2 regions of the Streptomyces sp. NPDC013455 genome follow, and region 2 is predicted to be linked to the other one. Evidence: predicted binding sites of a transcription regulator. Region 2 holds the regulator's gene; the other holds the start of a gene.
The links. Region 2 encodes HrcA, which represses chaperone genes, less so after heat shock. Its sites were predicted from a motif close to TTNGCACTCNGNNNNNCNGAGTGCNAA; they were not measured.
Positions count from the first base shown of each region.

Region 1: a site for HrcA is predicted at 3,105-3,131, ahead of groES (co-chaperone GroES). Genes of this name have one in related genera too.

Region 1 covers NZ_JBEYCX010000010.1:119,525-127,576, reverse strand. Annotated here, with positions in the region: gene ABZ576_RS18375 (SDR family oxidoreductase) at 1-54, shown strand, start outside; gene ABZ576_RS18370 (ester cyclase) at 132-839, shown strand; gene groL (chaperonin GroEL) at 901-2,529, opposite strand; gene groES (co-chaperone GroES) at 2,649-2,957, opposite strand; gene ABZ576_RS18355 (polysaccharide deacetylase family protein) at 3,212-4,018, opposite strand; gene ABZ576_RS18350 (polysaccharide deacetylase family protein) at 4,015-4,926, opposite strand; gene ABZ576_RS18345 (class I SAM-dependent methyltransferase) at 5,017-6,210, shown strand; gene ABZ576_RS18340 (sigma-70 family RNA polymerase sigma factor) at 6,131-7,417, opposite strand; gene ABZ576_RS18335 (YciI family protein) at 7,781-8,052, opposite strand, start outside.
Region 2 covers NZ_JBEYCX010000001.1:679,882-687,933, forward strand. Annotated here, with positions in the region: gene ABZ576_RS03010 (VOC family protein) at 75-467, opposite strand; gene ABZ576_RS03015 (16S rRNA (uracil(1498)-N(3))-methyltransferase) at 484-1,230, opposite strand; gene ABZ576_RS03020 (nitronate monooxygenase) at 1,227-2,303, opposite strand; gene dnaJ (molecular chaperone DnaJ) at 2,772-3,908, opposite strand; gene hrcA (heat-inducible transcriptional repressor HrcA) at 3,909-4,925, opposite strand; gene ABZ576_RS03035 (MBL fold metallo-hydrolase) at 5,088-5,810, shown strand; gene ABZ576_RS03040 (DUF3097 domain-containing protein) at 6,059-6,889, shown strand; gene hemW (radical SAM family heme chaperone HemW) at 7,121-8,052, opposite strand, start outside.

The DNA of each region.
Region 1 (8,052 bases), on a different contig from region 2:
GGGCTGCTGGGCGGGGTCAGCTCCCGGACGGGACGCAAGTACGGGCCGCAGTAGAAGCGCGGTGGCGCCGCCGTCCCGGTGGGAAAATGGGCGGGACGGTACCGGACCTAGGGGGGCCCGGAGGCGGCGTCATGACCTTCGTACAGCTCATCGAGTGCAGGACGAGCCGGCTGGACGAGATGAACCGGCTCATGGACGACTGGGTCGAGCAGACCAGAGGGAAGCGGACGGCGACGCACGCGGTGGTCGGCAAGGACCGCTCGGACGCGTCGCACATCGTCGAAGTGGTGGAGTTCCCGTCGTACGAGGAGGCGATGCGGAACTCGAACCTCCCGGAGACCGGTGAGATCTTCCGGGAGCTGGTCGCGCTGTGCGACGAGATGCCGGCGTTCACCGACCTGGACGTCGTACGGGACGAGCGGCCGGCCGAGGAGACCGTGCGCGACTTCTTCGCGGCGCTCGCGAGCCCGGGCGAGCTGCCTCCGCTCAACGATCTCCTCGACGAGGACATCCACGGCCACGACCCGGTGAACCCGCAGGACACCCTCGGGCTGGACCACGCCCGCGCCGAGTTCCGGATGTGGCGCGCCGCCTTCGACTTCACGTTCACCGTCGAGGAGGTGCTGGTCCAGGGCGACCGGGCCTGCGCGCGGTGGACCTGGAACGCCACCCACAGAGCCGACTTCCTCGGCATCGCGCCCACCGGCAGGCGGGTCACGATGACCGGGATGACACTGTTCCGGTTCGGCCCCGGCGGCAAGATCGCCGAGCTGTGGTGGCAGCACGACCAGCTGGGGCTGATGCAGCAGCTCGGGGCGCTGGACGAACTGGAGCGGTAGACGACGCGAGGGCCCGGCACCCCCGTCGGGAGTGCCGGGCCCCAGCTCAGCTGCGGTTCGCTCAGTGGGCGTGGCCGTGGCTGTGGCCGTGGCCCGCGGCCTCCGGCTCCTCTTCCTTCTTCTCGACGACCAGGGTCTCGGTCGTGAGCAGCAGGGAGGCGATGGAGGCGGCGTTCTCCAGGGCCGAGCGGGTGACCTTGACCGGGTCGATGACGCCGGCCTTGATCAGGTCGCCGTACTCGCCGGTGGCGGCGTTGTAGCCCTGCCCCTTGTCCAGGTCCTTGACCTTGGACACGATGACGTAGCCCTCCTGGCCGGCGTTCTCGCCGATCCAGCGCAGCGGCTCGACCACGGCGTTGCGGACGACGGCGACACCGGTGGCCTCGTCGCCGGTCTTGTCGAGGTTGCCCTCGAGGACCTTGGAGGAGTGGACCAGCGCGGAGCCACCACCGGAGACGATGCCCTCCTCGACCGCGGCGCGGGTCGCGGAGATGGCGTCCTCCAGACGGTGCTTCTTCTCCTTCAGCTCCACCTCGGTGGCGGCGCCGACCTTGATCACGCACACGCCGCCGGCCAGCTTCGCGAGGCGCTCCTGGAGCTTCTCGCGGTCCCAGTCGGAGTCGGTGTTCTCGATCTCGGCCTTGATCTGCGCGACGCGGCCGTGCACGTCCTCGGACTTGCCGGCGCCGTCGACGATCGTGGTGTCGTCCTTGGTGACGGTGACGCGGCGGGCGGAGCCGAGCACGTCGATGCCGACCTGGTCGAGCTTGAGGCCGACCTCCTCGGAGATGACGGTGGCGCCGGTGAGGACGGCCATGTCCTGGAGCATCGCCTTGCGGCGGTCGCCGAAGCCGGGGGCCTTCACCGCGACGGCGTTGAAGGTGCCGCGGATCTTGTTGACGACCAGGGTCGACAGGGCCTCGCCCTCGACGTCCTCGGCGATGATCAGCAGCGGCTTGGAGGAGCCGGCCTGGATGACCTTCTCCAGCAGCGGCAGCAGGTCCGTGATGGCGGAGATCTTGCCCTGGTTGATGAGGATGTACGGGTCCTCCAGGACGGCCTCCATGCGCTCCTGGTCCGTCACGAAGTACGGCGACAGGTAGCCCTTGTCGAAGGCCATGCCCTCGGTGAAGTCCAGCTCCAGACCGAAGGTGTTGGACTCCTCGACGGTGATGACACCGTCCTTGCCGACCTTGTCCATCGCCTCGGCGATGAGCTCGCCGACCTGCTGGTCCTGGGCGGACAGCGCGGCGACGGCGGCGATGTCGGACTTCTCGTCGATCGGGCGGGCCGAGGCGAGCAGGTCGTCGGAGACAGCCTTGACCGCGGCGTCGATGCCCTTCTTCAGGGCGGCCGGGGAAGCGCCGGCGGCGACGTTCTTCAGGCCCTCGCGCACCAGCGCCTGGGCGAGGACGGTGGCGGTGGTGGTGCCGTCACCAGCGATGTCGTTGGTCTTGGTCGCCACCTCCTTCACCAGCTGCGCGCCGAGGTTCTCGTACGGGTCCTCGATCTCGACCTCGCGGGCGATCGTGACACCGTCGTTGGTGATGGTGGGGGCGCCGAACTTCTTGTCGATGACGACGTTGCGGCCCTTGGGGCCGATCGTCACCTTGACCGTGTCGGCCAGCTTGTTGACGCCGCGCTCAAGGGCGCGACGGGCGTCCTCGTCGAACTTCAGGATCTTCGCCATGACAGCGGGAGCCCTCTCGGAAATCTGTGGGTGAAAAGACGCTGCGCCCCGGGCGCCCGGCTTCTTGGTGGTCGCGGGGGCCAGGGGCGCAGCTCAAAGCAAATGGTTGCTTCGAGGGATTACTTCTCGATGATCGCGAGCACGTCGCGAGCCGAGAGGACGAGGTACTCCTCGCCGTTGTACTTCACCTCGGTGCCGCCGTACTTGCTGTAGAGGACGACGTCGCCGACCTTGACGTCGAGCGGCAGGCGCTCGCCGTTCTCGAACCGGCCCGGGCCCACGGCGAGGACGGCGCCCTCCTGGGGCTTCTCCTTCGCGGTGTCCGGGATGACCAGGCCAGAGGCCGTGGTCTGCTCGGCGTCCAGCGGCTGGACCACGATGCGGTCCTCGAGCGGCTTGATGGCAACCTTGGAGCTGGCGGTCGTCACGATCCGACCTCCCCCTTCGGAGATCTCACGGGGTTAACTGTCTGAGGTGGCGACCAGGTCGATCCGTCGTCGCGGGTGCCGGACCTGCCCGTCGCGTTTGTTGGCACTCTCCAGGGGGGAGTGCCAGACCTGAGACTATGACCGCGATTAGCACTCGGTCAAGCGGAGTGCCAATGCCGCGCGGCGCGTCGGCCGGATTCGCCCGCGCCGGGCCGTCCACCGGCCCGGCCGGCGCCGACGCGGGAGGGCGGCGGCTAGAGGTAGTCCTCCAGGCGTCCGACCGTCAGTCCCCGTTCCTGGACCCGGCGCAGCACCCGCACCGTGCGCTCGCGCAGCGGCAGGCGCGTCGACTCGTCGGGGCCCACCAGGACGATGTCGCCCGGGCGCAGCTCGTGGGGGCCGTGGGTGTAGCCGAGGCCGGCCGCGGTGAGGGCGGCGCGCCACAGCACGACGGTGGAGATGCCGCAGTCGGCCGCCGCGCGCAGGGTGGTGGCGTCGTAGGAGCCGTAGGGCGGGCGGAAGAGACGGGGGCGGACGCCGAGGCGGGCGCGGAGGCGGTCCTGCTGGCCGCAGATCTCGGCGCGCTGGCCGGCGTACGGCAGTCCGGCCGGGGCCCGGTGGTCGACGGTGTGGTTCTGGATGCCGGCGCCGAGCGCGCGCAGCCGGGCGAAGTGGCCGTAGCCGGGGGCGGCGACGCTGTCGGTGAGGAACAGGGTGACCGGGAGGCCGAGTTCGCGGACCATGTCGACGAAGCGGGGGTCGCGTTCGGCGCCGTCGTCGTAGGTGAGGAAGACGACCGGATCGCGGGTGGCGACGCGGTCGACCACCGGGGGCGGGGTGTGCGGCCCCGGCCGCGCGGTGAGCGGCCGGGCGGGGTGGCGCGGGGAGCGGGCGAGCGGCCGGCTCAGGCCCCAGTGCCGGTAGCCGCGGTCGGCGGCGGGCCCGTGCGGGCGTACCCCTTCGGCGGCCTTCTTGCCGAGCCGCTCGATGGGGTCGACGGACTGGGCGCAGCCGGTGAGGAGCAGGGCCGAGGCGAGGACCGCGGCCCGCAGGCGCCTCACAGGTAGTCCTCCAGGCGGGCCACGGCGTAGCCCTCGCGCGTGACCTTGTTCAGGAAGCGGCGCATGTCGTCCACCATCGTGCCGTCCCAGTCGTCCCGGCCGCGGAAGTGGGTGAGGACGATGTCGCCGCGGCGCAGCCGCCGGTCGTCCTCGCGGTACTCCCAGTGGTCGACGAAGACCTCCTCGTTCCAGATCGGCGCGTACTTGATGCCGCACTCCTTGGCGGCGACCAGGGTGTCCTGGTTGTAGTTGCCGTAGGGCGGGCGGAAGACGGTGGGCGCCTTGCCGAAGCGTTCCTTCATGACGGCCTGCATGCCGCAGATCTCGTCCTTCTGCTCCTCGTAGGACAGGCCCGGCAGGTAGGGGTGGTGCAGCGTGTGGTTGTTGAGGGTGTTGCCGTAGGACTGCATCCGGCGGAAGTAGGCGTAGTCGTCCTTCACCAGGTAGTCGCTGAGGAAGGCGGTGTACGGGATCCTGAGCTCCCGCATCATGGCCAGGAACCGCGGGTCCTTCTCCGCGCCGTCGTCGATCGTGAGGAAGACGACCTTCTGCCGGGTGGGGATCGTGGTGAAGACGGGGGGCAGGTCCCAGTCGTCCTGGTGGTCCACCTCGAACCCGTCGCGTGCGGTGATCCTCGGCTTCACCGCGGGCGGCCGCGGAGGGGCCAGCGGGACCTGGTCCAGCCCCCAGCGCCGGGCGGCGGCGACCAGGCGGGCGTGCTCGGCGGCCCGGCGCGCCGCCGGGTCCTGGGGCTGGGCGGGGCCGCCCTGGCCGGGCGCGCTGCGCACGGAGCCGGGCCCGGAGCAGCCGGAGAGCAGGGCGGCGGTGGCCAGCGTGACGGCTCCGCCGCCGCGGGCCAGCCGACGCAGACATGCCCGGCTTTTGTCATTTTGTACTACTGCTCGCATGGTGCCGGATCCTCCCAGGCCCCGGCCCGCGACCCGGGCCGACACCGCCGCCGGAGGCGCACCATCCACCGACTGGCCCACAATGACCCGGTGAACGACCTCGCTCTGCTCCTCACCCCCGAAGGCCGCGCCCTCCTCGACGAGGTGCGCGACACCGAGCCCGCCCAGGAGCTGGCCGTGGCCACCCGGCTGCGCCGGGACCACCCGGCCGAGCTGGTGTCGGCCGCACTCGGCCAGGCCCGGCTGCGGCAGCGGGCGGTGGCGAAGTTCGGGGCCGCGGACGCCGGGCGCATGTTCTTCACGCCGAACGGGGTCGAGCAGTCGACGCGGGCCGCCGTGGCGGCGTACCGGGCCCGGCGGTTCGCGGAGCTCGGCGTGACCCGCGTCGCCGACCTGTGCTGCGGCATCGGCGGGGACGCGATCGCGCTCGCCCGGGCCGGGATCCGGGTGCTCGCCGTGGACCGGGACCCGCTGACGGCGGCGGTGGCGCGGGCGAACGCGGAGGCGCTGGGGCTGGCCGGCCTGATCGAGGTGCGGGAGGCCGACGTCACCGAGGTGGACACCACCGGGTACGACGCGGTGTTCGTCGACCCGGCACGGCGGGGCGGGCGCGGCCGCATCTTCGATCCCGAGGCCTATTCGCCGCCCCTGTCCTGGGCGGTCGGCGCGGCCCGCACGGCCCCCCGTGCCGCACTGAAGATCGCCCCGGGCATCCCGCACGAGGCGGTGCCCGCCGAGGCCGAGGCCGAGTGGATCAGCGACGGCGGGGACGTGAAGGAGGCCGTGCTCTGGTTCGGGACCGGGGCGCCGGGCGCCGTGCGGGCCACACTGCTGCCCGGCCCGCGCTCCCTGCTCGGCCGCGGGCTGCCCGACCCCGCGGTGCGGCCGGTGGGGCGGTACCTGTACGAGCCGGACGGTGCCGTGATCCGCGCGCACCTGGTCGCGGAGGTGGCGGACGAACTCGACGGCGGGCTCGTCGACCCGACCATCGCCTACGTCACCGCCGACGCACTGCGGCCCACCCCGTACGCCACGGCATACGAGATCACCGACCGGCTGCCCTTCAACGTCAAGAAGCTCAAGGCCCTGCTGCGGGAGCGCGAGGTCGGCACGCTGACCGTGAAGAAGCGCGGTTCGGCGGTCGAGCCGGAGGAACTGCGGCGGAAGGTCAGGCCGCAGGGGCCGAACGCGGCCACCGTGTTCCTCACCCGGGTGGCGGGGGCGCCGACGATGCTGATCGGGGCGCCTGCCCGGACTCCGGCGCAAGCACCCGCGCGCGACTGAGCAGCAGCTCCCGTTCCCGGTCGTTGCGGGCCAGGCCGGCCGCCCGCAGGAACTCCGCGCGGGCTTCCTCCGTCCGGCCGAGCCGGGTCAGCAGGTCGCCGCGCACGCTGGGCAGCAGGTGGTAGTCGCGCAGGGCGGGGGCGGCGGCCACCGCGTCGACCAGCTCCAGGCCCCGCGCCGGCCCGTCGGCCATCGACACGGCGACCGCGCGGTTGAGTTCGACCACCGGGGACGGCGCGCGGGCGGCCAGCAGGCCGTACAGGGCGGCGATGGCGTGCCAGTCGGTCTCCTCGTAGGTGTACGCGTGCGCGTGGCAGGCGGCGATGGCGGCCTGGAGGGCGTAGGGGCCCGGCGGGCCGCTCGCCGTGGCTCCGGCGCGCTCCAGGGCGCGGACCCCGCGCGCGATGAGCATGCGGTTCCAGCGGCGGCGGTCCTGGTCCCTCAGCAGCACCGGCGCGCCGTCCGGGCCGGTACGGGCGGCGGTGCGGGACGCCTGGAACTCCAGCAGCGCGGTGAGGCCGTGCACCTCGGGCTCCCCGGGCATCAGCGCCGACAGCACCCGGGCCAGCCGCAGCGCGTCCTCGCACAGGCCGGGGCGCAGCCAGTCGTCGCCGGCGGTAGCGGCGTAACCCTCGTTGAAGACCAGGTAGATGACGTCCAGGACCGAACCGAGGCGGGCCTGCCGGTCCGGCCCGTACGGCACCTCGAAGGCGACGTTCCGGGTGGCGAGGGTGCGCTTCGCCCGGACGATCCGCTGGGCGATCGTCGGCTCCGGGACGAGGTAGGCACGGGCGATCTCGGCCGTGGTCAGGCCGCCGAGCAGGCGCAGGGTGAGCGCGGTGCGGGCCTTCGGGGACAGCACCGGGTGACAGGTGGTGAAGACGAGCCGGAGCAGGTCGTCGTCGATGTCGTCCGGGTCGGCGGGCTCCTCGGGCGGGGCCGCGGTCTCCAGGTCCCGGCCGATCTCGGCGAGCTTGCGGGCGTAGGTCTCCCGGCGCCGGATCAGGTCGACGGCCCGGTGCCGGGCGGTGGCCGCCAGCCAGGCGCCGGGGTTGTCGGGCACTCCCTCCCGGGGCCACCGCTCCAGCGCGGCGACCAGGGCGTCCTGCGCGAGTTCCTCGGCGATGCCGACGTCCCGCACGATCCGGGCGACACCGGCGATCACCCGCGGCGACTCCAGCCGGAAGACGGTCTCGATCGCGCGCAGGGCGCCGGGCCGCGCGGCGCCGTGCGGCGGCCCGCCGGGCGGCTGGGCTCCACCAGAAGGCCGAGGTCCGGCGAGGGGCTGCGGTCCGGCGGGCGGCTGGGCTCCACCAGAAGGCCGAGGTCCGGCGAGGGGCTGCGGTCCGGCGGGCGGCTGAGGCCCGGCCGGCGGCTGAGGCCCGGCCGGCGGCTGAGGCCCGGCCGGCGGCTGAGGCCCGGCAGGCGGCTGAGGCCCGGCCGGCGGCTGAGGCCCGGCCGGCGGCTGAGGCCCGGCCGGCGGCTGCGGTCCGGCGGGCGGCTGTGTCGTCGTGGGCTGTGGTTCCACAGCCCACATGCAACACCCCGCGGGCCACCGGGCCAAACGGCCTCAGCCCTCGGCGATCTCCCGCAGCTCGCAGGCGAGCCGCCACTCCGGGCCGTGGATCTTCAGGAAGCGCTGGGTCCACTCCAGCGCCTCGGCCCGGTCCTTGCACTGCATGAGCGCGTAGCCGCCGACGACCTCCTTGGACTCGGTGAACGGCCCGTCGGTGACGGACGCCTTCTCGCCGTCCCAGTCCACCCGGGCCGCCTCGGCGGACGGGGTCAGCCCGGCGGTGTCGAGCAGGACACCGGACTTCGTCATCTCCTCGATCAGCTCAC
Region 2 (8,052 bases):
TGCCACCGGGAGCAACGGCGCGGAAGGCCGCATACGGCCACTCACCCGTTCGTGGCCGCTTCCGTCCGGTGCCGTCAGCCGCGCAGCAGCAGCCACTCCTGGAGTTCGACCAGGTTGCCCTCGGGGTCCTTGAGGTGGGCCACCCGCATGCGGTCGGTCATGGGGGCCGGGCCGTGCAGCAGGGCCGCGCCCCGGCCGGTGATCTGCGCGCAGTAGGCGTCGAGGTCGTCGACGCGCAGGACGACCAGGGACCGGTGGCCGGTGGCCGTGTCGCCGAGCTCGTCCAGGACCTCGGCCATCGCCGCCCGGTCCTGCAGCGCGATCCCGGCGGAGCCGGTCTGCGGGCTGAACTTCTCGTACGGCCCCCCGGTCGCCCCGGACTGCGGCTTGAGGCCGAGCACGTCGGCGTAGAAGCGGTAGCAGGCGGCGAAGTCGGTTACCAGCAGCCGGACTTGGGCGAGTTCCACGGTGTCCCCAGGTGTGTCAGGACCAGCGGCCGGTACGGCCCAGCAGCAGGGCCGCGGCGGCGGTGCCGGCGGTGGATGTGCGCAGTACGGTGGGCCCGAGGACGTACGGCTTGGCGCCCGCCTGCGCGAACAGCGCCAACTCGTCCCGGGACACGCCTCCTTCGGGGCCGACGACGAGTACGATCTCGCCCTCGGCGGGCAGTTCCGCGGTGGCCAGCGGCTCACTGGGGTGCTCGAAGTCGGAGTGGAGCACGGCGGCGAAGTCGGCCCCGGCGAGGAGGGCGGCCACCTGTCGGGTGGTCGCCGCGTCCGCGACCTCGGGGAAGCGGACCCGGCGGGACTGCTTGCCGGCCTCGCGGGCGGTGGACCGCCACTTGCCGAGGGCCTTCAGCCCGCGGTCGCCCTTCCACTGGGTGATGCAGCGGGCGGCCTGCCAGGGCACGATCGCGTCGACGCCGACCTCGGTCATGGTCTCGACGGCGAGTTCGCCGCGGTCGCCCTTGGGCAGGGCCTGGACGACGGTGATGCGGGGGCTGGGCGCCGGCTCCTCGGAGATCTCCCCCAGGTGGACGACCAGCCGGTCCTTGCCCTCGGAGCCGATCACCTCGCACACCGCGTGGCGCCCGGCGCCGTCGGTGAGGACGACCTCCTCGCCGGCCTGGAGCCGCTTCACGGACACGGCGTGCCGGCCTTCGGGGCCGTCCAGGACGTACCGGTCGCCGTCCGGGTCGAAGTGCTCGACGACGAAGACGGGGGCGGTCATCGCGGGTCACCTCCGGCCGACAACGCTGTCCGGGCCTCGGCGAGTTCGGCCACCAGCACCTCCACCAGCCGTCCGGCCGGCAGCTCGCGGGCCAGGCGGTGTCCCTGCCCCGCCCACAGCGCCATGCCCTGTGCGTCACCGGCCTTGGCGGCGGCCTTGCGCACCGGCGAGGTGAGGTGGTGGACCTCCGGGTAGGCGGCGGGGGCGTACGGGCCGTGCTCGCGCAGGAAGCGGTTGACCAGTCCGCGGGCCGGGCGGCCGGAGAAGGCGCGGGTCAGTTCGGTGCGCGTGAACAGCGGGTTGGTCAGCGCCTGTTTGTGCGGGGCGGGGGCGCCGGACTCGTGCGTGGCGAGGAAGGCGGTGCCCAGCTGGGCCGCGCTCGCGCCCGCCGCGAGGGCGGCGGCGATCTGGCCGCCGCGCATGATGCCGCCGGCGGCGACGACCGGGATGCGCACGGCCTCCCGGATCTGCGTGAGCAGCGACAGCAGGCCGATGCCGGAGCCGTCGTTCTCCGGGAGGTCCCGGTGCGTGCCCTGGTGGCCGCCGGCCTCCACGCCCTGGGCGATCACCCCGTCCGCGCCGGCCCGCTCGGCCGCGCGGGCCTCCTCCGCGGTGGTGGCGGTGACCAGGGTGTAGGTGCCGGCCCGGTGCAGCTTGTCGAACACGTCCCGGCTCGGTACGCCGAAGTGGAAGGAGACCACCGGCACCGGGTCGTCGAGCAGGACGGCGAGCTTGGCGTCGTAGCCGTCGTCGCGGCCGCTGTCCGGGTCGCCCAGCTCGGTCTCGTACCAGGCGGCCTCGCCGGCCAGCTGATGGGCGTAGACCTCGACGGCGCCGGACTCGGCGTGCTCGGGCTGGGGCATGAACACGTTGACGCCGAAGGGGCGGCTCGTGAGCCCGCGCAGCTGCTTGATCTCCTGGTACATGCCGTCGGCGGTCTTGTATCCGGCGGCGAGGAACCCGAGGCCGCCGGCCTCGGAGACGGCGGCGGCGAGCTGCGGGACGGAGACACCGCCCGCCATGGGGGCCTGCACGATCGGGTGGGGGAAGAGATCGGTCAGCGCGGAGGACATGACGGCATGTTGTCACGTCCTCCGAACAAGACCGAATCCAGGCTTCCCCGGGCATAGGCCACCGGCATACGGGGCACCGGAGCACCCCGGAGCGGGCGCCCGGCACCCGCCCGAGGGTGTCCCTCAGCGTCCGTTGAAGGCGTCCTTCAGGCGGGAGAACAACCCCTGCTGCCCGGGCCGACCGTGCCTGCCCGGGGGACGACCCCCGGACCCCCAGCCACTCCCCGGCCTGCCCGGGTCAGCGGCCGTTGAAAGCGTCCTTCAGACGGGAGAACAACCCCTGCTGCCCGGGCCGACCGTGCCTGCCCGGGGGACGACCCCCGGACCCCCAGCCACTCCCCGGCCTGCCCAGGTCAGCGGCCGTTGAAAGCGTCCTTCAGACGGGAGAACAACCCCTGCTGCCCGGGCCGATCGTGCCTGCCCGGGGGACGACCCCCGGACCCCCAGCCACTCCCCGGCCTGCCCGGGTCAGCGGCCGTTGAAAGCGTCCTTCAGGCGGGAGAACAACCCCTGCTGCCCGGGCTGGAACTGGCCCTGGGGGCGCTCCTCGCCGCGGAGCTTGGCCAGCTCGCGCAGCAGGCGTTCCTGCTCGGGGTCGAGCTTGGTCGGGGTGGTGACCTCCACGTGCACGATCAGGTCGCCCCGGCCGCCGCCGCGCAGGTGCGTGACGCCCCGGCCGTGCAGCGGGATCGACTGGCCGGACTGGGTGCCGGGCCGGATGTCGACCTCCTCCATGCCGTCCAGCGTCTCCAGCGGCACCTTGGTGCCGAGGGCCGCCGCCGTCATCGGGATGGTGACCGTGCAGTGCAGGTCGTCGCCGCGCCGCTGGAAGGTGGGGTGCGGCAGCTCGTGGATCTCCACGTACAGGTCGCCGGCCGGACCACCGCCGGGGCCGACCTCGCCCTCGCCGGCGAGCTGGATCCGGGTGCCGTTGTCTACACCGGCCGGGATCTTCACGGTGAGCGTGCGGCGCGAGCGGACGCGGCCGTCGCCGGCGCACTCCGGGCACGGGGTCGGCACCACCGTGCCGAAGCCCTGGCACTGGGGGCAGGGCCGCGAGGTCATGACCTGGCCCAGGAAGGACCGGGTGACCTGCGAGACCTCACCGCGGCCGCGGCACATGTCGCACGTCTGGGCGGACGTGCCCGGGGCCGCGCCCTCACCGCTGCACGTGCCGCACACGACGGCGGTGTCCACCTGGATGTCCTTGGTGGTCCCGAAGGCCGCCTCGTCCAGCTCGACCTCGATGCGGATCATCGCGTCCTGGCCGCGCCGGGTGCGCGAGCGCGGCCCGCGCTGCGACGCCGTGCCGAAGAACGCGTCCATGATGTCCGAGAAGTTGCCGAAGCCACCGGCGCCGAAGCCGCCGGCGCCGGCCCCGCCCGACTGGGAGAGCGGGTCGCCGCCGAGGTCGTAGACCTGCTTCTTCTGCGGGTCCGACAGCACCTCGTAAGCGGCGTTGATCTCCTTGAACCGCTCCTGGGTCTTCGGATCGGGGTTGACGTCCGGGTGCAGCTCGCGCGCGAGCCGGCGGAACGCCTTCTTGATCTCATCCTGCGACGCGTCGCGGCGCACGCCGAGAACGGCGTAGTAGTCCGTGGCCACTTACGACTCCGCCAGGATCTGTCCGACGTACCGTGCCACTGCGCGTACCGCTCCCATCGTTCCCGGGTAGTCCATGCGGGTCGGTCCGACCACGCCGAGCTTGGCAACCGCCTCGCCGCCCGAACCGTAGCCCACCGACACCACGGAGGTTGAGTTGAGTCCTTCATGGGCGTTCTCGTGGCCGATGCGCACGGTCACGCCGGGGTCCTTCGCCTCGCCGAGGAGCTTGAGGAGCACGACCTGCTCCTCCAGGGCCTCCAGGACGGGCCGGATCGTGAGGGGGAAGTCGTGCCCGAAGCGGGTGAGATTGGCGGTACCGCCGATCATCAGCCGCTCCTCGTTCTCCTCCACGAGTGTCTCCAGGAGGGTGGAGAGCACCGTGGAGACCGTACCGCGGTCCTCGTGCTCGAACGCCTCCGGGAGGTCCTCGACCAGTTTCGGCACGTCCGTGAACCGGCGGCCCGCGACCCGGCTGTTCAGCCGTGCCCGCAGGTCCGCCAGCGAGGCCTCGCCGAACGGCGCCGGGCAGTCGACCATCCGCTGCTCGACCCGGCCGGTGTCCGTGATCAGCACGAGCATCACGCGCGCCGGGGCGAGCGAGAGCAGCTCCACGTGCCGGACCGTGGACCGGGTCAGGGACGGGTACTGCACGACGGCGACCTGCCGCGTCAGCTGCGCGAGCAGCCGGACGGTCCGGGCCACCACGTCGTCGAGGTCGACGGCGCCCTCCAGGAAGTTCTGGATGGCCCGCCGCTCGGGCGCGGTCATCGGCTTCACGCCCGCGAGCTTGTCCACGAAGAGCCGGTAGCCCTTGTCCGTGGGGATGCGCCCCGCGCTGGTGTGCGGCTGGGCGATGTACCCCTCGTCCTCCAGGGCCGCCATGTCGTTGCGGACGGTCGCCGGGGAGACACCGAGGTTGTGCCGCTCGGTGAGCGCCTTGGAACCGACCGGCTCCTCGGTGCCCACGTAGTCCTGGACGATGGCGCGCAGTACCTGAAGCCTGCGTTCACTCAGCATTCGCGCGCACCTCCAGCACGTCGTCCCCTCGTCCCTTCGGGTCGTCCGCCTGGCACTCTTCCCATGCGAGTGCCAGCGTTCCCCGGCCCAGTGTACGGCTGTCGGGTACACACTGGGCAAGGTCGGGCCGCCGTACCGGGTCGTACCGCTAGCGTCGCCGGTATGACCGTGACTTGGGAAGAGCTCGGGTGGGAACGGCTGGCGGCCGGGGTGGGGCGGTGCCGGCTGCCCGGCTGGGACTGCACCGCCGGCCTGGTGATCGGCGCGGGCACGGCGCTCGTGGTGGACGCCGGATCGAGCCTCACCGAGGGGGCGCGGCTACGGGCGCAGGCGCAGGAACTGGCCGACGGCCGTGTGACCCATCTCGCCCTGACCCATCCGCACTTCGACCACGTCTTCGGCGCCGCCGCGTTCGCCGGCGTACAGGCGTACGCGGCGGTGGGCCTGGACGCGGTGCTGGCGTACGAGCGCGAGGAGCTGCGCCTGGACGCGGTGCGCAACGGTCTGCCCGCCGCGGACGCGGAGCGCGCGGTGGAGGCGCTGGTCCCGCCCGGGCACCTGGTCTCGGGCGAGTGGACCCTCGATCTCGGCGACGGCCGGCAGGCGCTGCTGGCGAACGTGGGCCCCGGCCACACCGCGCACGACCTGGTGGTGCTGGTGCCGGGCGACCCGGAGGTCGTCTTCTGCGGTGACCTGGTGGAGGAGTCCGGCGAGCCGCAGGCGGGGCCCGACGCGGTCCCGTCCCGCTGGCCGGACGCGCTGGACCGGCTGCTGGCGCTCGGCGGCGAGGAGGCGGTGTACGTGCCGGGTCACGGCGCGGTGGTGGACGCGTCCTTCGTCCGCCGCCAGCGGGACGCGCTGGCCGCGCGCTTCGGCGTGCTCTGAGCGGACCGGCGTTCCTTCGGCGGCCCGGTCCTCTCTCGGCGGCCCGGCGTTCCCTCGGCGGCCCGGTCCTCCCTCGGCGGCCCGGTCTTCCCTCGGCGGCCCGGTCCTCTCTCGGCGGCCCGCACCGGCGTTCCCTGACCGGCTTCCCGGGGCGGCCGGCCGGTGCCCGGCGTGATCCGGGCGGCTCCCGGGGGCGTTCCACGGCGTGTCGTGAGCCTCGGCGGGCGTCTTCTCCTATCGTCGTTCGAATGCGCCAGTACTCCCGCGACCTCACCCCGCCGTGGAAGAAGCAGCAGCCCGTGCCGGAGGTGCCGGCCGAGCCGGGACTGGTCGTGGAGGAGCCCGGCACCGGGTTCTGCGGGGCGGTGATCCGCTGCGAGGCCGGCACGGTGACCCTGGAGGACCGCTTCGGCAAGCACCGGGTGTTCCCGCTGGAGCCGCGCGGCTTCCTGCTGGAGGGGCGGGTGGTGACGCTGGTCCGGCCGTCGTCAGCTCCGGCGCGGCCGGCCCGTACGGCATCCGGTTCGGTCGCCGTCCCCCAGGCACGCGCGCGCGTGGCCCGCGCCGGCCGCATCTACGTCGAGGGCCGGCACGACGCCGAGCTGGTCGAGAAGGTCTGGGGGGACGACCTGCGCGTCGAGGGGGTGGTCGTGGAGTACTTGGAGGGCGTGGACGACCTGCCGGCGATCGTGGAGTCCTTCGCTCCGGGCCCGGACGCCCGCCTGGGCGTGCTGGTGGACCACTTGGTGCCAGGCACGAAGGAGTGGCGGATCGCGCAGTCGGTGACCAGCGAGCACGCGCTGGTGGTCGGCCACCCCTACATCGACATCTGGCAGGCCGTGAAGCCGGCCGCGCTGGGCATCGCGGGATGGCCGGCGGTGCCCAGGGGGCAGGACTGGAAGACGGGGGTGTGCCGGGCGCTGGGGTGGCCGTCGGAGAACACCGGGGCGGTGTGGCAGGCGATCCTGCGGCGGGTGGGCTCCTACAAGGACCTGGAGCCGGAGCTGCTGGGACGGGTGGAGGAGCTGATCGACTTCGTCACGGGGAGCGGGGGGCCCGACGGCCCGACGTCCGGGTGAGTGCCGGACACGGTGGTCCGGGCCGCCGATCTCCCGGACCATGCCGGTCCGGCTCCCCGAAGCCCCGGTCCGGGTTCCCGGAACCCCGGTGCGGGTTCCCGAAGCCCCGGTGCGGGTTCCCGGAACACCGGTCCGGGTTCCCGCACCGGCGTTCCCGGAGGCTCCCCGCACCGGCGTTCCCGGAGGCTCCCCGCACCGGCGTTTACCGGCGGTTCCCCGCACCCGGAGTGATCAGTCCACCAGGTCCCGCACCACCGCGTCCGCCAGCAGCCGGCCCCGCAAGGTGAGCACGGCCCGCCCCTGCGCGTAGGGCCCCTCCTGGAGCAGCCCGTCGGCCAGCGCCCGCCGGGACGCCGCCAGCCCCTCCTCCTTCAGCAGCGACAGCGGCACCCCCTCGCGCAGCCGCAGCTCCAGCAGGATCCGCTCCACCCGCCGGTCCTCCTCGGACAGCAGCTCGCGGCCCGCGCCCGGGGAACGGCCGGCGGCGAGGGCGGCCGCGTACGCGCCCGGGTGCTTCACGTTCCACCAGCGCACCCCGCCCACGTGCGAGTGCGCCCCGGGCCCGGCGCCCCACCAGTCGGCGCCCCGCCAGTACAGCTCGTTGTGCAGGCAGCGGCCCGCCTCGGAGGTGGCCCAGTTGGAGACCTCGTACCAGTCGAAGCCCGCCCGGCCGAGCATCTCCTCGGCGATCAGGTAGCGGTCGGCGTGGACGTCGTCGTCGGTCGCCGGGATCTCGCCCCGGCGGATCCGGCGGGCGAGCTGGGTGCCCTCCTCCACGATGAGCGCGTAGGCGCTGATGTGGTCGGGGCCGGCGCCCAGGGCGGCCTCCAGGGACGCCCGCCAGTCGTCGTCGCTCTCCCCCGGCGTGCCGTAGATCAGGTCGAGGTTGACGTGGTCGAAGCCCGCCGCCCGGGCCTCCGCCACGCAGCGCTCCGGGCGGCCCGGGGTGTGGGTGCGGTCGAGGACGCGCAGCACGTGCCGCCTCGCGCTCTGCATGCCGAAGGAGATCCGGTTGAAGCCGCCCTCGCGGAGGGTGGCGAGATAGGCGGGGCCGACGGACTCCGGGTTCGCCTCGGTGGTGATCTCGGCGTCCGGGGCGAGCCCGAACTCGTCGCGGATCACGCCCAGCATGCGGACGAGGTCGTCGGCGGCGAGCAGGGTCG